DNA from 3 places in the Ilyobacter polytropus DSM 2926 genome. Region 1 is predicted to be linked to each of the others. Evidence: riboswitches for the same ligand, from Rfam matches in the RefSeq annotation. Region 1 holds a riboswitch; each other region holds the start of a gene.

Evidence for each region. A riboswitch is a leader RNA that binds a small molecule or an ion and turns the genes downstream of it on or off. The one in region 1 is predicted to bind thiamine pyrophosphate.
Region 2: linked by a shared signal. The riboswitch ahead of ILYOP_RS06835 (thiamine ABC transporter substrate-binding protein) and the one ahead of thiC (phosphomethylpyrimidine synthase ThiC) in region 1 are both predicted to bind thiamine pyrophosphate.
Region 3: linked by a shared signal. The riboswitch ahead of ILYOP_RS08150 (YkoF family thiamine/hydroxymethylpyrimidine-binding protein) and the one ahead of thiC (phosphomethylpyrimidine synthase ThiC) in region 1 are both predicted to bind thiamine pyrophosphate.

Annotation. Positions count from the first base shown of each region.
Region 1 covers NC_014632.1:1,279,570-1,284,485, forward strand. The annotation lists gene ILYOP_RS05940 (ketopantoate reductase family protein) at 1-220, opposite strand, end outside; gene ILYOP_RS05945 (DUF1848 domain-containing protein) at 299-1,243, opposite strand; gene ILYOP_RS05950 (MORN repeat-containing protein) at 1,464-2,783, opposite strand; TPP riboswitch at 3,035-3,131, shown strand; gene thiC (phosphomethylpyrimidine synthase ThiC) at 3,604-4,884, shown strand.
Region 2 covers NC_014632.1:1,479,116-1,484,031, forward strand. The annotation lists gene ILYOP_RS06825 (DNA polymerase III subunit delta) at 1-254, opposite strand, end outside; gene ILYOP_RS06830 (ABC transporter permease) at 394-1,914, opposite strand; gene ILYOP_RS06835 (thiamine ABC transporter substrate-binding protein) at 1,925-2,890, opposite strand; TPP riboswitch at 2,965-3,067, opposite strand; gene ILYOP_RS06840 (cell division protein FtsZ) at 3,171-4,106, opposite strand; gene ILYOP_RS06845 (ArsR/SmtB family transcription factor) at 4,255-4,611, opposite strand; gene ILYOP_RS06850 (hypothetical protein) at 4,621-4,916, opposite strand, start outside.
Region 3 covers NC_014632.1:1,735,581-1,740,496, forward strand. The annotation lists gene ILYOP_RS15190 (energy-coupling factor transporter transmembrane component T family protein) at 1-457, opposite strand, end outside; gene ILYOP_RS08140 (ABC transporter ATP-binding protein) at 438-2,111, opposite strand; gene ILYOP_RS08145 (ECF transporter S component) at 2,111-2,701, opposite strand; gene ILYOP_RS08150 (YkoF family thiamine/hydroxymethylpyrimidine-binding protein) at 2,780-3,379, opposite strand; TPP riboswitch at 3,518-3,630, opposite strand; gene ILYOP_RS08155 (nitroreductase family protein) at 3,919-4,506, opposite strand; gene ILYOP_RS08160 (amidohydrolase family protein) at 4,767-4,916, opposite strand, start outside.

The DNA.
Region 1 (4,916 bases):
GAAGATCAGATGGTTTTACTATTTCATCTGGAGTCACATAATTAAAATGACATTTTTTACCATTGCAATATATTCCCTCTTCTTTATAACGGTCTATCCTCTTTTGATCTGCTATGATCCTTAGGTCTTCAAATTTCATTTTCTGGGACAGGTGTTCTGCGTACATTACACCTAAAGCCCCTAATCCGATTATCGATACTTTTTTAATAGAATGATTCATAATTCCCCCACTTTTATTATCTTAATCCCAGTTATTTTTTACCATTAATTTATATATAATACCAACTTATCCAAGTTATCAAAATAACCTTTGCTTTATATATCTTTTGCCAGCAACAACGGGCTTTTCTTTTCTCAATGTTATCTTTTCATCCCCGTTGACATTACCAATCAACAAGGGAGAATTTATATCGTGTAGTTTAGCATTTTTATCTACCAATTCGCAACTAAAGTTTGCATAGCAATATATGCATTTATTAGGACAGGAGTTATAAACCCCTATATCAACTGATTTTATACAGCGGCATTCTTCTCTCTGACTTTTATCTTTCTGAGCAGATATTCCTTTTCCCAATACCTCTCCAATTAGTTTATCGTCTATGCATTTAGTGTGTTCAATGCCATATTTTGACAAGTCAATTTTTTCAGCACAAGTCTCTATTTTTATATTGTATTTTTCTCCAATTTCTTTTATATGTTCTGCCAGACGAAACTTTTCTTTCTCTGTTAGTTCTCTTATATTTTTTCCACTACAATTCTTTTTAGTTTTAGAATACATATCGATAAAACTGATTATACATTTTTCTGTGTAGTCTGATAATTCTTTTGCGATTTTTTCAAAATATATCTTATGATAATTTATATCTATTTTATCATTTAAAAGAATCGGATCGTACCTCCAAATAACCCTTTTTTTGCCAATTTTTCTAGAAAGTTCTTTAAAACTCTTAATAATAATATTTTTTTTAGGCACTTCAGGTTCAATCTCTTTATCGTAAGGGTTGACTGTAAATTGAAAATAATAATTATATCCTTCTAACTTTTCAAGTTTATTCAGCATTGGAGAAGGATTTTTTGTCCAGAATACAATAAATTCAGTTTCTTCAGGTGATATAATAACCTTGCTGATCTGTTTGGGATTCATGGGATTTCTAACATAAAGAAATCCCTCTTCCACCCTTTTAAAAAACCATTCACTATAAAATGCTGGAATGTCAGTTCTTCTGCTTACACTTAAAATCATCCTATTACCTTTCTGAATTATAATTAACAAATACTTAGAATTATTGAAGCCAAATTATTTCATAGTTGAATTTTACTGACCCGTGTATTCTGAAATATTAAAACCGATGTAATTTAGTATAATAAATCACTCTATAAAAATACTGACTACATATATAATTAGGAAATTAGCGTAAATAAATTAAGATTTTTATTTTTATATTACCCGGTAATTAAGCTTATTACTCCCCTATATACTCACCGTATTTCCAGGTTCCTACTTTTTTGCTCCCGTCTGAATAATAGTAAGTTCCCTGCCCATGCTTTTTGCCGTCCTTCCATTTTCCTTTATAGATATTTCCATTAAAATAATAATAAGTACCATTTCCGTCTAAACTACCATCTTTAAAGTCACCCCTATACTTAGCTCCATTAGACCAAGTATAGGTTCCTTTTCCCGTTCTGCTGTTATCCTTCCAGTCGCCTTCATATTTTGCTCCGTCTGACCAGGTATAAGTCCCTTTCCCGTGCTGGTTGCCATTCTTCCAGTCGCCTTCATACTTTGATCCGTCAGACCAAATATAAGTCCCGTATCCATTCCTCTTGTCGTGGTCATTTACCTTTCCAAAATAGTATCCGTTATTATATTCTATTCTTTTCTCCCTTTCCCCCTTTTCCCATATGCCAGTTACTACTTTACCCTCTGCTAAAGTAACTGTTCCTCCTCCATGCCTCATGTTATTTTCCCAGCTGCCTTCGTATTTGTCGCCGTTTAAATAATAATAGGTTCCGTATCCACTCGCATTACCATCTTTCCAGTCACCTTCATATTTTTCTCCGTTAAGAAGAGTAATGGTCCCGTATCCATCTATTTTATCATCCTTAAAGCTACCTTTATATTTACCACCTATAGCTAGAATCAAAGTCCCTTCTCCATTGGCTTTGCCAAACTTCCAGTCGCCTTCGTATTTATCTCCGTTAGCTAAAATTATTGTACCGTATCCGTGATGATAACCATCTTTAAAATCACCTTCATATTTAGTCCCATCAGTTAAAATTAGGACACCGTATCCGTGATAATAACCACCTTTAAAGTTACCCTCATATTTATTACCGTTAGCTGAAGTCAGTATACCATATCCATTTATTTTATCGTCCTTCCACTCACCTTCATACTTCCCACCATCTGACCAGACATAAGTCCCTTTTCCTTGGTGTATATTTTCCTTTTCACTCTTTACTTCACCTATGTAGTAGCCGTTATCATAAATCCAATAGGCTTTTTCAGATTTAATTTTTTTACCCTTTTCCCAGTAAGCCTCTATCCAGCTGCCATCCCTAAGAATGAGTTTACCATTTCCATTGGCTAAACCGCTGAATACTTCACCTTCGTATAAGGCAATCCCCTCATGCTCATCGATTAGTTGTTGCCTTTCTGGAGAAAGTTTAAAATATTTCTCCACATTATTTCCCCTAGTTAATCTAACAACATCAGAAGCCGATATAGTTAAATTCAAAAGAACAAAAACCAATAAAACCAAAATAACAATTTTTTTCTTCACCTCTTCCCCCTTCTAAAATTTATTTTGTCTAACGCCTTTAATATCAATAATTACATCTGATAAAAGCATGAAAACATACACAACCAGAGCTAAATTCAAAAAAAATTCAAAAAAAATCCTCCTATATACACGAGATTACCACAATCCTAAGAAAATTTCACCTCTATCATATTATTTTTTATAAAATAAAATTTGACATTTCTATCTTTTGGGTATTATAATCTGAAAAGAAAAACTGAATTTTATATAGCGAATGTTGCTAGGGGAGCCTTTTGGCTGAGAGGAGAATTCCGACCCTTAGAACCTGATCTGGATAATACCAGCGTAGGGAAGCAGCGGAAATCTTTTATACGATCACTGGGGAAGTCTCATTTTCCTGTCAGGTGGATTCTGCTGCTCTGTACTTTGGTACAGGGCTTTTTTTATTTCCCTGAAAAATTCAGTCAGTTTCAAAAGAAAAAGATTAGAATATCTCGTCACGAATGAACACGAATAAAAGATTAAAAATTGGCAGGAATAAAATCAATAAACAAAAAAAATTAAACACTTTACCACAGAGTACACAGAGAGGGTGTAGCTATTAGGCTAAAGATAGAAATTCCAAAATCAAAGATATATTTTCTCTGTGCAACAAAAATTTGATGTTGGCTCTCTTTATAAAACTCTATGCCCTCTGTAACCAAAATATTTTAGATTTTATCTTTATTCGTGACATGTTCTTTCCTCTATTCGTGTTCATCCGTGGAAAAATATTTTGAATCTGTATTTATTCATTACGTTAAAAACTCAAATTAAAATATAATTTTACAGGAGGATTAAAATGTCTTATATGACTCAGATGGAAGCTGCAAGAAAGGGTATATTCACTAAGGAGATGGAGATCGTATTGAAGGAGGAATCAATCTCTAAAAAAGATCTCATGGAAAAAATGGCTCAGGGAAAGATTGTAATCCCTGCAAATAAAAACCACAAATCTCTTTCGCCTAAGGGTATAGGGGAGGGACTCAAGACCAAAATCAACGTAAATTTGGGAGTTTCAGAAGACTGCTGCGATCAGGAGTTAGAACTTGAAAAGGTTATGAATTCAATAAAACTCGGAGCAGATGCAATAATGGATTTAAGTACATTTGGGGACACAAGAGGTTTCAGAAGAAAGCTGGCAGATATGTCTCCCGCAGCCTTAGGGACTGTGCCCATGTACGATGCCGTTGCAAAATACGGAAAAGATATAGCATCTATGACTGTAGAAGACCTTTTCAAAGTAGTAGAAGAACACTGTGAAGACGGTATGGATTTCCTCACAATACATGCAGGTTTGAATCTTACCTGTGTAGAGAGACTTCAAAAGAATAACAGACTTACAAAGATTGTCAGTAGAGGGGGATCTATCTTATATGAATGGATGATAAAAAATAATAAAGAAAACCCATTCTACGAGCATTATGACAGACTTCTCGATATATGCAGAAAGTATGACGTAACCCTTAGTCTAGGAGATGGACTAAGACCTGGAAGTTTAAAAGATGCTACAGATGCACCTCAAATCCAGGAGCTTATAATCTTAGGAGAACTCACAAAGGCAGCGTGGGAAAAAGATGTACAGGTTATGATAGAAGGTCCCGGCCATGTCCCTTTAAATGAGATAGCTACCAATATGCAGCTTGAAAAAAAACTATGCCATGGTGCACCATTCTATGTATTAGGTCCTATTGTTACAGATATAGCTCCAGGTTATGACCATATCACTTCTGCAATCGGGGGAGCTATCGCTGCATCTAACGGAGCTGATTTCCTCTGCTATGTAACTCCTGCAGAACACCTTAGACTTCCTACGGCTGAAGATGTAAAAGAGGGAATCATAGCCTCAAAAATTGCTGCCCACGTAGGAGATATTGCCAAGGGAATCAAAGGTGCCATCGATTGGGATCATGCTATGAGTGAGGCCAGAGGAACTCTCAACTGGCAAAAGATGTTTGATCTATGTATTGACCGTGAAAAAGCCATAGAATATCGTCGTTCTGTAATAGAATCTTCAAAAGGAGAAGCATGTACAATGTGCGGCGACCTCTGCCCCATTAAAAGATGCAATGAGATTGCCTAAAGAGATCTTTAGAGTTAAGATAGCAAATCAAA
Region 2 (4,916 bases), 200 kb from region 1:
GACTCCTCATAGAGAATTATCACATCTTTGTTCACAATATTATAGTTTTCCATCGCTTTCACAAAATTCTCAGGTTTTTTAAGTAGTTGAAATCTTTTAAGGACTAAAAGTTCACTCCCTCCAAACATTGAGTTTATTGATATCGCCTGGAGAAAATCTTCCTCCTCCTTTTGTGAGACATCAAAATACCTGGGCACAATCCCAGGATCTTTTTTTATTATCTCTTTTTTCATATCTTCATATTTTAATTCCAAGGGATTATCCCCATATATAAAATAGAGCAAACCTCTCACCTTACCTCACTCTTATTTTTTAAAAAATCTATAAAACATTATACTATAATCCTTATATTTTATAAAGAAAAGGCTTATATTTTATAGTAAAACCTCTGTATCAGCTATTCTTCCACTCTCGGTCTCTCAAATACTGTGACAAAATAAATAAACTTATTATTATTATAAGGTTAAGAGCACTTAAAGCAGAACTCTCTAGAAATCTCTTATCAGACGCTATAGAATAGTTTACAAGGGACACAACGGGAAAAATATCCCCCACCTGCATCGTATAAGTTATGGTAAATTCTCCGAAAACAATGGCAAATATCTGTAAAAATATAGATATAAATATATTTTTTAGGATGGGAAATTCTATAAGGAAAAATATATCCCTTTTCCCTGCTCCGTCTATTTTTGCTGCTTCCAAAATATCTTTTGGAAACTCTCTTATATACTGATACATAAAAGAGTAGGCAACAGGTATAGAGGTTAGAAAATAGCCTATAACAAGAAGAATCCAAAGAGGTATATTCCAGATTATATTCATGTAAACAAGGGTTATTGCCAAAAATGCGCTGGAAAATCCAAAAGTTGAAAAGATAATGTAATTTGTGAATTTTGTATAATTTTTAAGAATGAGATATGTGAATATAAGAGTCAGAGCCGACACTATCCCAGATAAAAACAAAGAGTTTATCAGACCTTTTACCACAGGATAATATTCGTTTAATTCAACCGAAAAAAGTGTTGAAAAAGCTTTAAAAGAAATCTTACCTGTATAAAAATTGAAAAAAGCAAAGACAAGTCCTGTGAAAACAACTGCGTATTCACAAATTAGGTAGATTATACTGTAAGCCTTCGTAAAAAAACTGACTTTTTTTACATCTCCCTCACCTTTGAGCTCATACCCCTCTATACGTTGTCCCAGGGAATTTACTATAGTCAGAATTCCAAACTGAACCATTCCCAAGGCAAAAGCCTTAGAGAAATCAAAACTTCCCATGAGAGTCGTAGCTATCTCCACCTCAAGTGTAGAGTAGTTGATTCCTCCTAGAGACAGTATTATGGCAAAAGAAGTAAAACAATATACAAAAACCATGAAAAATGCCCTGAAAATCTGAGGCATTATAAGAGGCAACTTAATTTTAAAAAAAAGATCCTTTTCACTTATACCTTCTAGTCTTGCAGCTTCTAATATCTCTTTTGGAATAGATTTCATCCCCTCCCCGAGATACTTTAAGAATATAGGGGCATTATAGAATACATTGGCTATTATTATAGCCTTGAGAGAATAAAGAACCTGGAATTCCTTAAAGAATCCCAGGTTAAATATTATTGAAAATGCCACTATAGTAGATATCACAGGAAAAAAGAAAGGAATGAATATAAGACTTTCCAAAAGTCTGCTTATTCGGTCTCTTCTATAGGCTATATAATAGGAGGGAACTATAGAAAGAATAAATGACAGAATCACAGATATAGAGGCCTGCTTAAATGAGAAGGCCACCGTCTTATACGTAGATGCATTAAAAATCTCTGTTAAGTCCTCTAGTCTAAAGAAGTCCCTGGCAAATATAAATATAGGTATTCCCCAGAGAGTCATATAAAATAAATTGAGACTCAGCTTCCCCTTCTTCATAAGTACTCCTTTAGTCTTTTAAAATATCTATAAGTTCTTTTTTCCAAGTTTCAAGATTAGCCACAGCATCTTTTCCACTTATTGTAACTACCTTTTTAGGTACTGGTACATATTTATATTCCTCAGGAAGTTTTACATTAGTCACTGGGAACATATAGTTTTTCTTTGCTGTAAGTTCCTGGAAATCTTTTTCCAAGATATAGTCCATAAACTTTTTTGATCCTTTTTTTATTTTTTTCTTACTTACAAGGGCTGCCCCTTCTAGATATACATAGCCTCCCTCTTCAGGGATAAAGCTCTTATATTTATTCTGATTTCCGTCCTGATAAAAATAAACACTGCTTGAAGCATATCCGGCCATCATAGGAGCCTCTTTAGCAGTAAATTTTGCAAAGGCCTCATCCCAGCTTGGTGTTACAGTAAGTATCGATGGTTTTAGATTTTTCCAAAACTCTTTCCACTGATCTCCGTAAACCGCAATAGTCCAGAGCATAAACTCCTGTCCAGTGAAAGACCTCGGATCCTCTACTAAAAACTGTTTTTCCATTTTAGATATCTCCTCAAATGACTTGGGAGGATTTTTAAGCATCTGAGCATCATAGTTTATCGCAAGGGCACCATAATCAAATGGTGTCACATACCATTCTTCATCCATGATAAACTCTTCTTTGGATATGTTTTTATAACTTTTTGGACGGTATTTTGCTGTCAGTCCCTCATTTTTTGCCATCTCAGCACTACTAGGAGTAAGTCCTAAGACTACGTCAGCCCTTGGATTATTTTTCTCTAGTTTCATCCTAGGTACCAGACCGTTAATGCTGACAAATTTAATTTCAACTCCGGTTTCTTCTTTAAATTTTGATGCGATATCTCGCTGAATCCACTTCATAGATTCTGGCCCGTAGACTGTTACAACTTCATTTCCGTATGCTGTCATAGCAACCAATACAAAAATAAATGCAAATATTTTTTTCATAATAACCTCCAATTTTTTTATTCAATTTATAAGTTTTCATAAAAAAACAGACTGCCTCTGGCAGTCCGTCAAATTTACTAATAAAATTTGCTTCCTACGCTGGCATTATCCAGATCAGGTTTATCGGTCGAGATATCATATCTCCTCTCAGCCTTTTCAGCTCCCGAATTATTTATTGTATATAATGGAGTATAGCAAGATAAGGATAATAATGTCAATATATTAACTACATGGGAAAATTATAATAAATTAAAACGAGGCTTTTAAAAGCCTCGTTTTCTCAAAGAGATTTAATTTTTGTTCCGATAACTGCTATTTCAATATCACTTTCTAATTCCTCGTCTATAATAACTCCTAAAATTATATTTTCAGGTTCTATTATTAAGAGCTTGTTGATGGCCATCTGGACTTCAGCAAGTTTGTCTAGAGGAAGGTTATCTCCACTGGCAATATTTATTAGGAGTTGCTGAGCTCCTTTTATCTCTCCCTCTATAAGAGGGCTGGCAAGAGCAGCTTCTAGTATAGGGGCTATACTCCCCTTTCCTCTTCCAAAGCCTATCATTGCCTCTCCTGCATTTTTCAAAACAGCTTTTATATCTGCAAAATCAAGATTTATAAGTCCGTTTTTAAAAATTATATCTTTTATATTTTTGACAGAATTTTTCAGTATTTTATCAGCCTCTTTAAAAGCATTTTGAAGAGTTATGTTTACATTAGGAAGCCTGAGAAGATTGTCATTTGAAATAACAATATAAGAATCAACATAAGGCTTTAAATGCTCTAGAGTATCCTGAGCAGTAAGTTTTTTCATACGCCCTTCAAAAGAAAAAGGTTTAGTCACAATTGCCACTGTCAGTATATCGAGCTTATGTGCAAGCTCGGCTATCCTAAGCACAGCACCACTTCCAGTTCCTCCACCCATTCCAGATACTATAAAAAGCATATCTGTATCCTTTAAAAGCTCCTTTATGGTTCCATCTTCTTCCTTTGCACAAAGATAACCCTTTTGGTAATCTCCTCCTGTACCTAGTCCAAAAGTTATCTTGCTTCCGAGCTGTATCTTCACAGGAGAAAGAGATGTATTCAATTTTCCTATATTTGTATCTGCAGCTATATATTCTACTCCTTCTACTCCACTTTCAATCATGTCGTTTAAGGCATTTATCCCTGCACCTCCGACTCCAAAAACCTTCATAGAAAATTTAAAATCCCCCATAATTTTCACTCCCCGCATAAATAACTTTCATTATTAAGCTATATTAGATGAAATTTTATCTTTCCTTGTCTGAGTCTGTATTTTATTATAATATTTTTATGATTTTTTATTATGGAAAAGTTTTTTAGCTTATAACTTTCGTTAAAAGTTAATGTTTAAGGTGATTTATTCCCTGGGCCAATATTGTTCGCACATGATCATCGTCTAAAGAATAATAAACAGTCTTTCCGTCTTTTCTATTCTTTACAACTCTCAGCTGTCTCAAGACTCTCAACTGATGGGACACAGATGAATGAGTCATATTGAGAACATTTGCGATATCACACACGCACATCTCCTCTTCTAAAAGCATTGATACTATTTTCAGTCTTGTACTATCTGAAAAAGCTTTAAAGAAATCTGCTACATTTTGTATTAACTCATCACTTTTAAGATTCTTTTTTACTTTTTCAACTACGTCTTTATGTATAGTTATACAATCACATGTTTCTATGTTTCTACCCATTTTACCCCCTTAATCTCTTATGATCTCAAATTTATTTCCCAGTTTTTTTCTCAAAAGAGCTGCAAAATTTATCTTATTTTTCATTATAAGAGGTATTATAACCTTTACTTTATCCTTTGTTATTATCTCTACACAAGTTTGGAGCTTTTTACCTCCAGGGGCTACCATTTTAGACATTATACAACTTTCTATCTCATCCAAAGATATATTCGTCTTTTTATTTTTTAAACTATTTTTTTGAAAATCCAAAGAAATTTTATAAGAAAAAGCCAGCCATAGATGCCCCAGACCCAAAATTAGAAGTA
Region 3 (4,916 bases), 460 kb from region 1:
CCATTGAGGGCAAGAAACGTAAGGCCGTCAATATACCATAAGCGATCCCGGGGTTAAGTTTGCACTGTTTGATAAGACTCAATATTAAAGCATCTGGTTCAGTGTTAAAGGTAAATAAAATAGATGTGACTCCAATTGTTAAAATCCTGAAAAACAAGACAAAACCTACAATAAGACCTTTATCTGTAAAGGTCAAAGGCCCGAGGCTTGCAATAATTTCAGGATTTTCAACCCTTGCTAGTGAGGCGTTCATCCAGAGCATCCCAAAGGCAAAACAGACAAGTGGTATAATCATCTTTAGATTCTTTCGATTAAATGATTTTGTGACAAGGGCAAAGAAAAAACTCACCCCAAACAGCATAACCATTGTATAGGGGTCAAATACCATAAGAGATGCCAATACAATAATGAAGTTGGCAAGAAGTTTTGCAGCTGGATTAAAATGTCTCATGTCCATAAATATTCACCTCATTCATGAGTTTCATTCTATAAGGCAGATCAAGTCCACTCTTTCTGATTATTTCATTTTCATTCCAAAGCTCTTCAGTATCTCCGTTGTATAGAATTTCACCCTGAGACATGACAGCAATTCTATTTGCATAGGAATCTACTAAATCTAAATCATGAGTGATCATAAATATAGTCATTCCTTGCTGATTTAGTTCAGTAAGTTTTTTCATTAGCATGATAGTGTTCTTCTCATCCTGACCAAAAGTAGGCTCGTCCAAAATTAAGATTTTTCGATCTCCAACTAGCATCGTTGCAACAGAAAGGCGTCTTTTCTGTCCTCCAGAAAGGCTAAAGGGATTATTAGCAGCATAGTTATCCAGATGAAAAGTTTTTAATAAACTGTTCACCTTTTCATTTCTGTTTTTTTCATCAAAATATAGTTGATCTATGCTATATGCAACTTCTGACCATACTGTGTCTTCTAAAAATTGGTGTTCAGGATTTTGAAAAACGTAACCTATCAAGTCATAAAGTTCTCGTTCTTTGTATACAGTTAATTTTTTCCCAGAGATGGAAAGGCTGCCACTAGATATGTCCACAAGCCTAAGTATAACCTTTGAAAGTGTCGATTTACCACTCCCATTTCCTCCGACCAAGGCAAAAAAATCCCCTTCATTCACAGTTAGATCGATTTCTTTTAAAATCCTCCGATCTTTTGTATACCCAGCGGATAATTTTTCCAGCTCAAGTATCGGTCTCTTTCCAATATTTGCTGTCTTATTGGGAGTTTTATAGTTGTCTTCTATTACTTTTTTTAATAACGTCTGAGATATCTTCTCTTTTTTTAGTTCCCCTATACTACAGGGAACTCCATTAAAGATATGCCCCTTATCCTTTAGCTCCCAGTAGATTCTTAGACTGTGAGGACACCATATTCCCTTTTCCCTAAGCAGCTCACCGTGCTTATAGAACATCTCACGAATATCCCCGTCACAAAGTATTCTGCCACCTCTATCAATAACAATAAGACGGTCTAGAAATGAAATCCAGTTTTCCAGATTATGTTCTACCACCATTAGCCCCTTGCCCTTGTCACCGGCCTTTTTAGAAGACTTTACCACCTGTCGTCGACCTTTGGGATCCAAATTTGCCGTCGGTTCATCTAGCAAAAGCATCTTAGAATCAATAGCCGAAATAGATGAAAGTGCAAGTCTTTGCAGTTCACCGCCAGACAGGGTATTAATAAGATGATTTACCTTTTCCTTTGGAAAGTCAAAGTCTTCCATTGATTTATTTATTATCTCAGGCATAATATCCGGATCGATACATTGGTTTTCCAAACCAAAAGCTACCTCGTCCTTTGGGTATAGGGAGCAAAACTGACTTTCAGGATTTTGAAATACTATGCCAAAAATACGTGCTGTATCAGATAACTGCATATCATTAACTGATATACCGTCTACTAAAATATCTCCAGTTACATCGGCATTGTCATCTCTTTGAATAATCCCCATAAGAGATAAAAGCAGCGTGGATTTACCACTGCCGCTTTCACCTAAGATAAGAATTCGCTCTTGAGTATTAAATTTTATATTGATGTCTTGCAGAACAGTCTCCCCATTGATTTTAACCGATAAGTTGCGAACATCTATTATTGCCATTATGCATTTACTCTCTTTTCAGCTCTTTTACGCCCTAACGGGAATGAAGACAATGCACCTGTAGCTGCAAGTCCGTCACCGATCCATTTACCAAGTAAACCAGAAAGTACAGCACCTGATACTAAACGTACAGCTAGCATAGCTGCTAGCATCCCCAATGCAAATTTTGAATATCCATAGGCAAAATAATTATAAATAAAACTTGTTACACTTGCCCCCATACCTGCTAAAACCAAAACAGGTGTTGAGTACTTTTTCCACCCAGTTGCAGCAAAAACTGCCTCACAACCAAGACCTTGAATGGCGGCACCCACAAATACCATTATACCAGAAGGTGTCCCTAATATAACCTCACCTAAAGCAGCCATAAGCTCAGCACCAAGGGCAATCCCAGGCTTACGGATAATGTATGCCCCTGTAATTGATGCTGTGAACCAAATACCATACACTATATCAAGTCCGATAGGTCCAAATGCGGCATTGGCAAAGGCCCAGATAGTGATACCACCTAGATACATAGCCCCAAAGGCAACGCCTAGTACACACAAAACTATAATGTCTTTTAACGTCCAACCAAATTTTTTAGTCATTTTTTTGTTCCCCCTTTAATTTTTGCTTTCTCTTTTATTAAATAGAAAAATAATTAAACTACACTTTAATGATATGAATTATACCTCAATTTTTTCTTTTGCCTTTGATGGGCTTCCCTTTGAAAATGTTGCATGAATAATTGTATGGGGAATCCTTTTAGATACACCTTCAAAAGATGTCTCAAGTAAATTAAAGATAGATTTTGCAGTTCCGTCAAGTCTTGTACAATAATGATAACTTTCCACATCTACATTAGAAAGAGCCATGGCTTTTTCAACCTCCTCTACAATCACCGGAAAATACTGGTCACTCCCCAAAGGATAAAGAGACCAGGCACAGGCCACCGGCATATCTTCCATAGGAAGATCCACATATTTAGGCTCAGAATCAAAATCAAAATCTTCCGGCACATCACCAGGACATCCTACTGAAAATAAAACATCGGCAACAACATGCCCCCCGGCATCAGATGCTCGTAAAAAAAGTTCTTTTACATAAGCAAAGACACGCTCTCTGTTTCCTTGTATTGTAGTTCCTAGATCGTCTGTCATAACAGCCAGTCCTGTAGAGTCTGTTTTTTTTATCGCCCCTAAGATCACATCTACAAAATTATCCTGCATAGGATAGATTCCTATTCTCGCACCAACAACATCACTTGTTCCACATTTTAAATTCAACTGTCATTCCCCCTATTTTTCCCTGTATATTTTATAAAATTAATTTAAATCCTATTTAAAATATAAACTAAAGCATAAAAAAAAGTCATAAACCATAAGTTTATGACTTAATCTTTGCAGTATAAATAGCATAAGTGCTCGATTAATTGTCTAAAATCCCTACGGTAGCATTACCTACATCAGGTTATAAGGGTTCAGAACTAACAAAGTTCAATCTCAGCACGCTTTCAGCAGCTCCCCAATTACTTGATTTTATTAAATTTAATATAATTCATACTACTACAGAGAAGTAAATAAGTCAATATAATATACCATTTAAAATACCTAGTGTCATATAGTTTCTATGGAATCTTTACCTATGAAATAATTCTAATTTTGATACTTATTTTGTGCTCTATTTACTCCTTTGATTCAGTTAGATTGAATAATCGATCTAAGTTGGTGCCTTTATTCAAATTAAAATATTTAATTTCTAAAAAGTAATACTAAATAAAGAAGTTAATTTATGAAAGTTTCCAGCAATTATCAGCTTGAGTTGACTAATAATTATCGGCCTTATTATAGTGAATTACCTGAGACAGATCCTTTACATTTTTCGGAGAAATATTCATATCTGTATAACCTACTGCCATCATCTCAAATATCTCAAAATACTCAGGAATACCCAAAAGCTCCTTTGTTTTCATTTCTACCTTGGGATTTCTAAAAGCTGACACCCACATAGAAGCTAGACCTAAACTCGTGGCAGCAAGCTGCATACTCATAAAAGCACTGGCAAGGGTACTAGAGAATGTAAAATTCCACCAATTATCGTTATCTTTTACAGAAACAGGACCACGTTCTCTCACTCTAGGATCACCGTATAACAGAATATAAACAGGGGCATCTACAAACCCCTTAGAAGTTTTTCCTTCACCTATTCCATCAATAAGATACTGAGTAACTTCATTTTTATAATTTTCATCATCTATTACGACAAATTCCCAGGGCTGAGAGTTGAATCCAGAAGGAGACTGTATTCCGACTTTTATAATTTTTTCAATATCTTCCCTTGAAACTTTTTGAGTGGTAAACTTTCTTACAGATCTTCTCTTAGTTGCTATCTCCAATAAATTATCATAATTCATAGTTCTCTCCCTTTCATCAATTAAAATATGCCTGACGTGTTCAAATCACACTGCTTAACTTAGTAGACGTGTCTACTAAGTTAAGTGTGAAACTATTTTAACACAAAATAGTAGACGTGTCTACTAAAAAAGAGAACGTCTAAATTAATGTTTAGATAAAATAATTAATCACACAGTAATAGAAAATAGTTCAGAAAATAAATATTGTAAATTCACCAGTGAAAAAGTTTATAAATAGGCTTTTTTTATCATTTAATTATCTATTTGATCTTCAGGAATTTTTTAGGGTTGTTCACTGTCAAATTTTCAATAAATTTCCTCTTATCATTTTGATTTAATTTTTTAGATTTATTAACAAGATTTTCCAAGTGTTTATAATAGTTGGCATATGAGCTGTCATAACACTCTTC